DNA from 3 places in the Acidovorax sp. GW821-FHT10A04 genome. Region 2 is predicted to be linked to each of the others. Evidence: predicted binding sites of a transcription regulator. Region 2 holds the regulator's gene; each other region holds the start of a gene.
The links. The regulator FNR, encoded in region 2, switches genes on or off when oxygen is low (the NO sensors DNR and NnrR bind a similar motif). The targets are predictions, from matches to a motif close to TTGATNNNNATCAA.

Region 1 (3,268 bases), on a different contig from region 2:
TGGGCCTGGACCCGGCCAAGGTCAACCCCAATGGCTCGGGCATCTCGCTGGGCCACCCGATCGGCGCCACGGGCGCGCTGATCACCGTGAAGGCGCTGCACGAGCTGCAGCGCGTGCAGGGCCGCTATGCGCTGGTGACCATGTGCATCGGTGGCGGCCAGGGCATTGCCGCGATCTTCGAGCGCATCTGATAACCCGGGGCTGCCATCGCCACCGGCGATGCTGCCACCCCGCATTGGCAAGGCAGCACCCGCGCCGGATCAGCGATCATGGCGAGGTGCTGGCCCAGATCAGCAGAGTGGAGCGCGCGCCAAGCAGCCGCGCCCAACCATTGAACCGACGGAGACATCTTTCACCATGATTCGCACCCTGATTTCCTTTAGTGCGCTGGCCCTCGCCCTGGGCGCCACCGCCTATGCCCAGGCGCCCGCTCCCGCTGCCGGCTACCCCAACAAGCCCATCCGCCTGATCGTGCCCTTCCCGCCGGGCGGCGGCACCGACATCCTCTCGCGCCTGGTGGCCACCAAGCTCACCGAAAGCGCCAAGTGGACCGTGGTCGCCGACAACAAGGCGGGTGCGGGCGGCACCATCGGCATCGGCGAAGCCGTGAAGGCCGCGCCCACGGGCTACGACATCGTGATGGGCCAGAAGGACAACCTGGTCATCGGCCCCTGGCTGTACAAGAACCTGCCCTGGGACCCCACCAAGGACCTGACCGCCGTGGCCCACGTAGCCTACACGCCCGTGGTCATCGCCACCAGCGCCAACTCCAAGTACAAGACCCTGGCCGACGTGGTCGCCGCCGCCAAGGCGGCCCCCGGCACTGTCACCTACGGCTCGCCCGGCAACGGCACCTCCATCCACCTCGCCGGCGACCTGTTCGAGAAGGCCGCGGGCTTGAAGCTCAGCCACATCCCGTACAAGGGATCCAACCCCGCGCTCATGGATGCATTGGCCGGCAACGTGGACCTGCTGATGTCCTCCGTGCCCTCGGCCATGGGCCAGATCAAGTCGGGCAAGCTGCGTCCCCTGGCAGTGACCTCGGCCAAGCGCAGCTCCTCCATGCCCGACGTGCCCACCGTGGCCGAATCGGGCTTCAAGGGCTTCGACGTGAGCACCTGGTACGGCGTGTTTGCCCCCGCTGGCACACCGGCCAGCGTGGTCACGGCCCTGAATGCCGAGATCAACAAGCTCCTGGCCACCGAGGACATGAAGGCCGCCATCCACGCCCAGGGCGCCGAACCCGAAGCCATGTCGGCCGCACAACTCAACGCCCTGCTCAAAGCCGACTACACCAAGTGGAAGGGCATCGTGGAAGCCTCCGGCGCGAAGATCGAATAAGCGCTTTTACCGCACCCATGAAAAATGGCTCCCTCGGGAGCCATTTTTTTGTCAGGCGCCGAAGGCTCAGGTCCGCACCACCAGCACGGGCACGTGAACGGCACCCAGCACGCGCTGGGTCACGCTGCCCAGTACCAGCTTCTCCAGGCCGCGGCGACCGTGCGATCCCATCACCACCAGGTCGGCGCCTGTGCTCAGCACGGCGCTCAGGATGCCATCGTGCACGGTATGGCCTTCACCCACCACGGTGCTGACCTGCACGCCGGCGGCCGCGAGCTCGGTGCGCGCCTTCTCCAGCGCGGCATTGGCTTCTGCCGTGGCGGCGCTCAGGTACTGCGCCTGGCCATAGGCAAAATCGGCGCCCACGCCCGTGAACGGATAGGGATCGACCACGTACAAGGCGGTCACGTCGCTGCCAAAGGTCTTGGCCAGGCCTGCCGCCTTGGCCACTGCCAGCGAGGCAATGTCGGAACCGTCGATGGGAACCAGAATGTGCTTGAACATGGTGTCTTCTCCTTGCATTGAATGCACCCTCGGTGGTGTCCGCAACCAGCTGTCCGCTGGCCCTGGGCGCCGCCTTTGGTGCGATGAGGGACAGTGTGAACCTGCACCATACATCGCATCTTGATCGACATCAAACAGCAAGCGGTCGATCCTGCCATTTGCCCACCATGACGACGCCTTGTCCTACACACGTGGATCGGTCTACCCGACCACATCCGCGCCCTGGAACCCTCCGCGCCGGCAGGTGACCACCAGCGTATCGCGGTAGCCGCCGGGGGCGACGGGCTGGATGGGCGTGGACTCGTGGATCATGCGTGCGTCGTCGAGCAGCAGCAGCGACCAGGGTTCGGTGAGCGTGAAGCGCTGGCCACCAGGGCCGTTGGCCTCGAAGACGCGGGTCTCGCCGCCCTTGATGCCCTCGCGCGCCACCAGGAACACGGCCACCAGGTCCACGCCATCGCGGTGTGCGCCCTCGGGCGTGGGCCGGCCGATGCCGCCTTCGGTATCGATGCGGAACTGGTGCGCCTCCACGGACCAGGCCTGGGGCACCTGGCCCGGTGCAAACACCGCGTCGGAAACACCGGCCAGTGCCACCAGCAACTGCGACCACGCGGGCTGCGCCACGGTGCCGGCCTCCATGGGCGCAAACCAGCGCTCCATGCCGCCATGCAGTGCGTTGTACTCCACAGGCTGCCAATGCGCGCGGTGCGGTACCTGCTGCACCTGCCCCTGCTGCACCACGAAGCAGGAATGGCGCCGGCGCCGGTAGCGCCCGCCGTCCTTGAGGAATTCGTCGGGCGGCAAGGCCTGCCAATCGGCGTTGAATGCCAGCAGCTCGGACAGCGGACAGCCGATCCAGGCCGCCACATCGGCGGGCGAGAGCACGGCGAATCCCGCGCTGTGCAGTTGCGCCGCAGTCCCGGAGGGTGCGGTGAACGGGGGAGAAAAAGTGACTTGGGCCATAGGAGCCCAAGCATAAAGCCTATGCGCCGGCATTGCCCGCAGCCAGCTCGCTCAGGGTGCGCCGGCCAGCAGGGGAGATGATGCAGCGCAAACCGCTCAGACCACCACCTGCGCCGCAATGCGCGGCAGCGCACTGGCTGGCGCCGGACGCCCGAACAGGTAGCCCTGGTAGTGCAGGCAGCCCACGCTGGCCAGCATATCGCGCTGCTCGGGGGTTTCCACCCCCTCAGCGATCACGCCCAGGTCCAGGCTGTGCGCCAGGTTGACGATGGTGCGGGCAATGGCAGCGTCATTGGGGTCGGTGAGCAGGTCGCGCACAAAACTCTGGTCAATCTTGAGCTGGTCCAGCGGCAGCCGCTTGAGGTAGCTCAGCGATGAGTAGCCCGTGCCGAAGTCGTCGAGCGAAAAGCGCACGCCCAGGGCGCGCAGCGTGGTCATGCGGCGGATGATGTCCTCCACG
Region 2 (3,268 bases):
GGGCGCGGTTGCGGTCCGCTTGAAGATAGCGGTCGAACACCATGGCGATGCCGCGCACGAAGAACCAGCCCATGGCCGAGACGAAGATGCCCTCGTCGGTCACGCTGACCAGGCCCTGCTCCTGCAGGCCCGCCAGTTGCTCCAGCTCGGCCGCGAAGGTGCGCCTGAAATCGATCAGCCAGCCCGCCTCGATGGACTCGAACAGCAGCTCGCCCTGGCACATCAGCGCCATGATGACGGCGCGGCGCACCAGGTCGTCGCGGTTCAGTGCCAGGCCGCGCACCACGGGCAGGCGGCCCTGGTCCAGCAGGTCGTAGTACTCGTCCAGGGTCTTGGCGTTCTGGCTGTAGGTGGCGCCCACCCGGCCGATGGCCGACACGCCCAGGGCGATCAGGTCGCAGTCGGGCTGCGTGCTGTAGCCCTGGAAGTTGCGGTGCAGCCGCCCCTGGCGCTTGGCCACGGCCAGCGCGTCGCTGGGCAGCGCGAAGTGGTCCATGCCCACGTACACATAGCCGGCGTCCATGAACTGCTGCAGCGAGCGCGAGAGCATGGCCACCTTGGAAGGCGCCGCCGGCAGCTCCGCCGGCACGATGCGCCGCTGCGGCTTGAAGCGCTCAGGCAGGTGGGCGTAGGCATACAGGGCGATGCGGTCGGGCCGCAGGGCCTTGACCTGCTCCAGCGTGCGGTCGAAGGACTCGGGCGTCTGCCGCGGCAGGCCGTAGATCAGGTCCACGTTGACCGACTCGAAGCCCAGGCTGCGCGCCGCCTCCACCAGCACGAACACCTGCCCGGCCGGCTGCACGCGGTGCACGGCCTTCTGCACGTCGGCATCGAAGTCCTGCACGCCAAAGCTCAGGCGGTTGAAGCCCAGCTCGGCCAGCACCGCCAGACGCTCGGCCGTCACGGTGCGCGGGTCCACCTCGATCGAGTATTCGCCGCCCGGCGCAAACGTGAAGCTGCGCTTGAGCACCGCCATCAGCTCGCGCAGCTTGTCGTCCGACAGAAAGGTGGGCGTGCCCCCGCCCAGGTGCAGCTGGCTCACCACCTGGCCCGTGCCGCAGTGGGCCGTGTGCAGCTCCACCTCGCGCGCCAGGTAGCGCAGGTACACGTCGCCCCGGTCGTGGTGTTTGGTGATGATCTTGTTGCAGGCGCAGTAGTAGCACAGCGACTCGCAGAACGGAATGTGCACATACAGCGACAGCGGCAGCGCCTTGCCCGGCGTGCCCGCCTTGCGCTGGGCCAGGGCCAGCACATAGTCGCTTTCGCCAAAAGCCTCGACGAAACGGTCGGCCGTGGGGTAGGAGGTATAGCGGGGGCCCGGCACGTCGAAACGGGTCAGGAGTTCGGGCGTCACAGCGGTCATGGGGAGCGTTTCCTTGTTGGATATGCACTTTGCCGCAGGCCTGCGCCCCCGTCCTTGACCTGGATCAAGTGTTGCGAGGCCCACAGGGCCCACAATTTGATTCATGTCAGCCACCACCACGCTCCTCTCGCCGGATGCGATCCGCTCGCAACCCCCAACAGCTGCTGCCCCCATGAACCCGCTCACCATCAAAGTCGCCTGCTCCAACTGCAACCTGCGCGAGCTGTGCATGCCCGTGGGCCTGAACGACGCCCAGTTGGAGCGCATCGACGAGATCGTGGCCACGCGGCGCAAGGTCAAGCGCGGCGGCACGCTGTTTCGCAACGGCGAGACCTTCACCTCGCTGTACGCCATCCGCACCGGCTTCTTCAAGACCTGCGTGGCCACCGAGGATGGGCGCGACCAAGTGACGGGCTTTCAGATGGCGGGAGAGATCATCGGGCTGGACGGCATCGTCAACGACCACCACACCTGCGACGCCGTGGCGCTGGAGGATGCCGAGGTCTGCGTGATGCCCTTCGACCGCATCGAGGAACTCTCGCGCGAGGTCACGGCCCTGCAGCACCACGTGCACAAGATCATGAGCCGCGAGATCGTGCGCGAGCACGGCGTCATGCTGCTGCTGGGCAGCATGCGCGCCGAGGAGCGCCTGGCGGCCTTCCTGCTGAACCTGGTGCAACGCCTGCATGCACGCGGTTTCTCGCAGTCCGAGCTGGTGCTGCGCATGACGCGCGAGGAGATCGGCAGCTACCTGGGCCTCAAGCTCGAAACCGTGAGCCGCACCTTCTCGAAGTTCGTCGAGGACGGCATCGTCGAGGTCAAGCAGCGCCACGTGCGCATCCTCGATACCGATGCGCTCAAGCGCATCGTCAATTCGCAGACCTGTAGCTGAACCTTCAGCCGGGAACCTGCAGGCGGGCCAGCACTTCGACTTTGCCGCTGCGGTCGACCCGCAGGATCAGCGCCTCGCCGGAACTGGTGTTGCCGCCCGCCAGGTCGGACAGCACGAACATGTGGGTGAACCAGGCCTCGAAACGGCCGGGGCGCTCGGATACAGATACCAGCGCCTGGCGCAGTTCGCGCAGATGCTCGGCGCCCGTGGTCTCGGGCGTGCCGCGCGGGGAGCCCAGCGCGGGCCACACCTGGGGCGCGGCGAATGCCAGCGTGGCGCTGTCGATGCAGCGGCACCAGGGGCTTGAAAGCACCCTGGCCGGCTGCAGTTGGCGTTCCTTGAACCATGCACCCGTGCGCCTAGCCTGCGCACGGCCCTGGTCGTTCAGGTTGCGTTGCGTGCTGCAATCGCCCAGGCGAAACCCCGGTGGATCGAAGGTACCCGGCGCCAGGGCATGGCGGAATGCCGCCACCACCCCACCCTCGCGCAGCAGGGCCTCGGCTTGCGAATCCTGGGACGCCCAGGCGCGCAGCGTGGCAAAGGCCAGGCCGGCACCCAGCACGGCGCGCCGGCCCATGGCCGCGTCCAGACGATGATGGGAATGGCAGGACAGCATGAAACTCCCCGTGGCGGACGGAACCGCTGGGCTCCACTGTAGCGGGGAGTGGCCCGATGGCCCCTGCCCGGCGCAAACCTGCAGCGGCCCAGGGGTCTTGGCGGGAGCGTGCGTGCTCCCTCCTCAATCGAGCGAAATGCGCTGCGCCTTGATCAGCTTGTGCCACCGGTCCGTCTCGGTGCGGATCAGGTCCGCATACTGGGCCGGGGTGCTGGCTACCGGCTCGATGCCGAAGTCGATGAGCTTTTGCTTGACCGCAGGCTGGTTGATGGCCGCAGCCACCTGTTTTTGCAGCGAGGCCACCACGTCCGCCGGTGTGCCTGCGGGCGCGACGATGCCCACCTGGGCCGAGGCCTCGACGTTCTTGAAGCCCAACTCGGCGAAGGTCGGCACATCG
Region 3 (3,268 bases), on a different contig from region 2:
GCAAAGCACCATGAAGGGCTCGCGCATGCACTGCGGCGCCCCCATCCTGATGGTGGCCGTGGGCGATGCGCGCGGCATCCGCATGGCCCAGGTCACGCTGGGCGAGCAGGCGTTGCCGCTCAAGCCCGGCACCTTCCACCCCACCTACACGCGCGGCCTGCATGTCAGCCTGCCCGAGTCGGTGCGCGGCCGGGCCGAGGGCCTGACGGCCACGCTGGACCTGGAACTGGTGGGCACCGAGCGCCTTTCCATCGTGCCCCTGGGCGGCAGCACCGAGGTGCAGATGACCAGCGGCTGGCCGCATCCCTCGTTCTCGGGGCGGTTTCTCCCCTCTGAACGCGAGGTGACGAAAGACGGGTTCACCGCCCAATGGCGCCTGTCGTCGCTGGCCACCACGGCCCAGCAGGACATCGCCAACAGCAAGCGCATCTGCGTGAACGGCCAGGACAGCCCGAACGAGTACGCGGCACCGGGCGGCGGCACCGCCAGCGACTGCGCCGACAGCTTCAGCGTGGCCTTCGTCGACCCGGTGAACCCCTACACCCTGGCCGACCGCGCCACCAAGTACGGGGTGCTGTTCATCGCGCTGACCTTCGTGGCCGTGGGCCTGTTCGAGCTCATGAAGAAGCTGCGCGTGCACCCCGTACAGTACCTGCTGGTGGGCAGCGCACTGTGCAGTTTCTTCCTGCTGCTGGTGAGCCTGTCGGAGCACCTGCCCTTCGGCATCGCCTACGGCATCGCGGCCACCGCCTGCGTGCTGCTGCTGGCCTACTACGCGAGCCACATGCTGGGCAGCCTGGCGCGCGGCATCCCGCTCGGCGCAGCCATTGCCCTGCTGTATGGCCTGCTCTACGTGCTGCTGCAGCTGGAGCAGACCGCGCTGGCCGTGGGTGCGATCGCGCTCTTCCTGGTGCTGGCGGCCGTGATGGTGCTGACCCGCAAGGTCAACTGGTACGGACTGACCCCGGCTGCCAACACGCCCCGCCCGCCCGCCCAACCTGGGTTGGCCACCGCCACCCAGCCAGGGAGCCCGTCGTGAACACATCCGCCACGCGACAGCCTCCGTCGGCCTGGGAGCAGCACTTGGCAGCGCCTGCCGCTGCGCCCGCACGGTCTTTGTCGAGTGCCGAGGCCCGGCGCGTGCAACGCCACCGCGACCAGTTGCTGGCCGCCCTGCGGGCGCAGGACCGGGCCGCGCTGCAATGTGCCAAGCAGGCCGTGCTGCGGGCCGCCTATGGCCCACCGGATACGCCGGGCACGCCGGCCTCGGCCGCCCTGCGTGCAGCGCTGCGCGACCTGTCGTGGCACATGGCGATCCTGCGGCTGCCGCGCCACCCGGCCGGCTTGCTGGAGCGCTGAGGACGGGGCCCGGCGGTGGCTCAGGCAGCCACCGGCTGCGCCGGGGACGAGCAGCCCGCGCCGCCGCAGCCATGCACCAGCCCGCCGGGCAGCGCGTCCGGTGCGTTCACCACGCCGGTGGACGCGTCGAAGCCCACACGGCGCAGGTGCAGGGCCAGCGCCGCGTCCATGGTCTGCGCATGCTGGGGAAACCACAGCGCCAGCTCGGCGGCCATCATGCGCAGCACCTGCAGGTCGCCCTGCCCCGCCTGCGCGGCGCCTTCGCGCATGACCTGCAGCACCACCTTGTGCTGCATGCTGTGGCAGTTTCCCGAGGCAAAGCGCGTGGCGGCCATCCACCGATCCTCCATGCCGAAGTGCTGCTCGGTGTGGGCCACGAGTGCCTGCCAGTGGGCCAGCAGCCGCGCGTCGTCCGAGCGCTCCACCTGGGCCAGGAGGTCGACGAACTCCTCGTGGGTTTCGTCCATCAGCGGCAGGTCCAGTGCCAGTGCGTCAGACCATTCCAGTGCTGCCATGTGCCATTCCGTTCTTGCAAACCATTGAAGGGCCAGCTTAGGGACTCCCGGCCCGGGCCGCTTTGACCCAGGTCAGACAGCGCCGCCAATGCAAAAGCCCCGCACGGGGCGGGGCTCTCCTGGGGCACCGCCGCTCCTTGCAGGAGCAGGGGCCGGGTTCAGCGCGCTCAGCTCTGGCCGTACATGCGCTTGGCGTCGTCCACGCACTTGGACTTGGCGTCGCCGCTCATGGCGTCGCAGCGTTCCTTGGCGGCCTTGTAGTTGGCTTCGTTCTTCTCAGCCGTGGCGTCCTTGCGGGCTTCGGCGACCTGGGCGCCCTTTTCTGCGGCATTGTCGGCGGGCTTGGCTGCGGCCTTGGCGACCTTGGCGTTTTCCTTGGCGGTGGTGTGGGCTGCCTTGGCATCCTTCACACACACGTCCTTGGCGTTGCCCTTGAGGTCATCGCACTTTTCCTTGGCCACATCGTAGTCGGCATCGGCACGTGCCACGCGGGCCTTGTTCGTGGCCTTGTCGGAAGGCTTGTGCTGGGCATCCAGCTCGGCCTTGGCGACGTTTTCGGCGCCCTTGGCTTCCTTGACGCAGATGTCCTTGGCGTTGTCCTTCAGGGTGTCGCAGTTCTTCTTGGCGGCTTTGTAGTCGGCCGAGATCTTGTCCTTGGCAGATTTGTACTCGGCGTCGGTCATGGCCATGGCGGAAGTGGCCAGCAGGCCAGCGGCAATGGAAGCGATCAGGGTACGGGCAAATTTCATGGTGTTCTCCTCGGGGTCTCAGGGTGTCTTGTAGGGCGATGAAAGAGCGATGTGCATTCGGTGGCCCGCCAACTGCAGGGTATTGGGCCCTGGAGGGTTCTGGCTACCGGTGCGCCACGGCCATGTCAGTCGTTGAAGCGGAAGTCGGGGTGGCGGCTCTGCCAGTCGCTGAGCTGCTTTTCGGCGGCGTCGCGGGCAATGCCCTGGCGTTCCTGCAGCTTGCCCAGGAACTGCTCGCGCTTGCCATCGATGACGTCGAGGTCATCGTTGGTGAGCTTGCCCCACTGCTCGGTGATCTTGCCTTTGAACTGCTTCCAGTTGCCCTTGATGGTGTCTTCATTCATGGTGTGCATCCTCCAAACATGTCGCTTCAGCCATCCACTCGGATTGCGTGGAACACTTGCGTGATGCGATGGAGAGACTGTAAGAACGGGCCCGCCTGCGGGGCGTAGTCCGCACCATGGAACCCGCGTCGGCGCATGCCTACGGCTTTGCCGGACAAACGCCCGTTAAGGCGTTTGGACCGTTTGTGATCGCCGAAAAAAGCGGGTGTTGCAGCAATGCATCGGAAAAACCCGGCCTGCTCTCTGTGGCGGCACCCGGGCGTTTCTTTTGGTAACGCTTACTAGCATGTAGGGAATGCAA

Region 1: the regulator FNR is predicted to act here: its motif matches at 1,966-1,979, upstream of AC07PF_RS22695 (universal stress protein).
Region 3: the regulator FNR is predicted to act here: its motif matches at 1,937-1,950, upstream of AC07PF_RS27625 (hemerythrin domain-containing protein).

The regions. Positions count from the first base shown of each region.
Region 1 is NZ_JBWKNZ010000011.1:222,450-225,717, forward strand. Features, by position in the region: gene bktB (beta-ketothiolase BktB) at 1-191, shown strand, start outside; gene AC07PF_RS22690 (tripartite tricarboxylate transporter substrate binding protein) at 358-1,341, shown strand; gene AC07PF_RS22695 (universal stress protein) at 1,408-1,845, opposite strand; gene AC07PF_RS22700 (2OG-Fe dioxygenase family protein) at 2,047-2,808, opposite strand; gene AC07PF_RS22705 (EAL domain-containing protein) at 2,905-3,268, opposite strand, start outside.
Region 2 is NZ_JBWKNZ010000006.1:190,085-193,352, forward strand. Features, by position in the region: gene hemN (oxygen-independent coproporphyrinogen III oxidase) at 1-1,363, opposite strand, end outside; gene fnr (fumarate/nitrate reduction transcriptional regulator Fnr) at 1,536-2,255, shown strand; gene AC07PF_RS14975 (histidine phosphatase family protein) at 2,260-2,832, opposite strand; gene AC07PF_RS14980 (Bug family tripartite tricarboxylate transporter substrate binding protein) at 2,995-3,268, opposite strand, start outside.
Region 3 is NZ_JBWKNZ010000017.1:21,510-24,777, forward strand. Features, by position in the region: gene creD (cell envelope integrity protein CreD) at 1-1,039, shown strand, start outside; gene AC07PF_RS27620 (hypothetical protein) at 1,036-1,359, shown strand; gene AC07PF_RS27625 (hemerythrin domain-containing protein) at 1,380-1,874, opposite strand; gene AC07PF_RS27630 (hypothetical protein) at 2,042-2,623, opposite strand; gene AC07PF_RS27635 (CsbD family protein) at 2,749-2,967, opposite strand.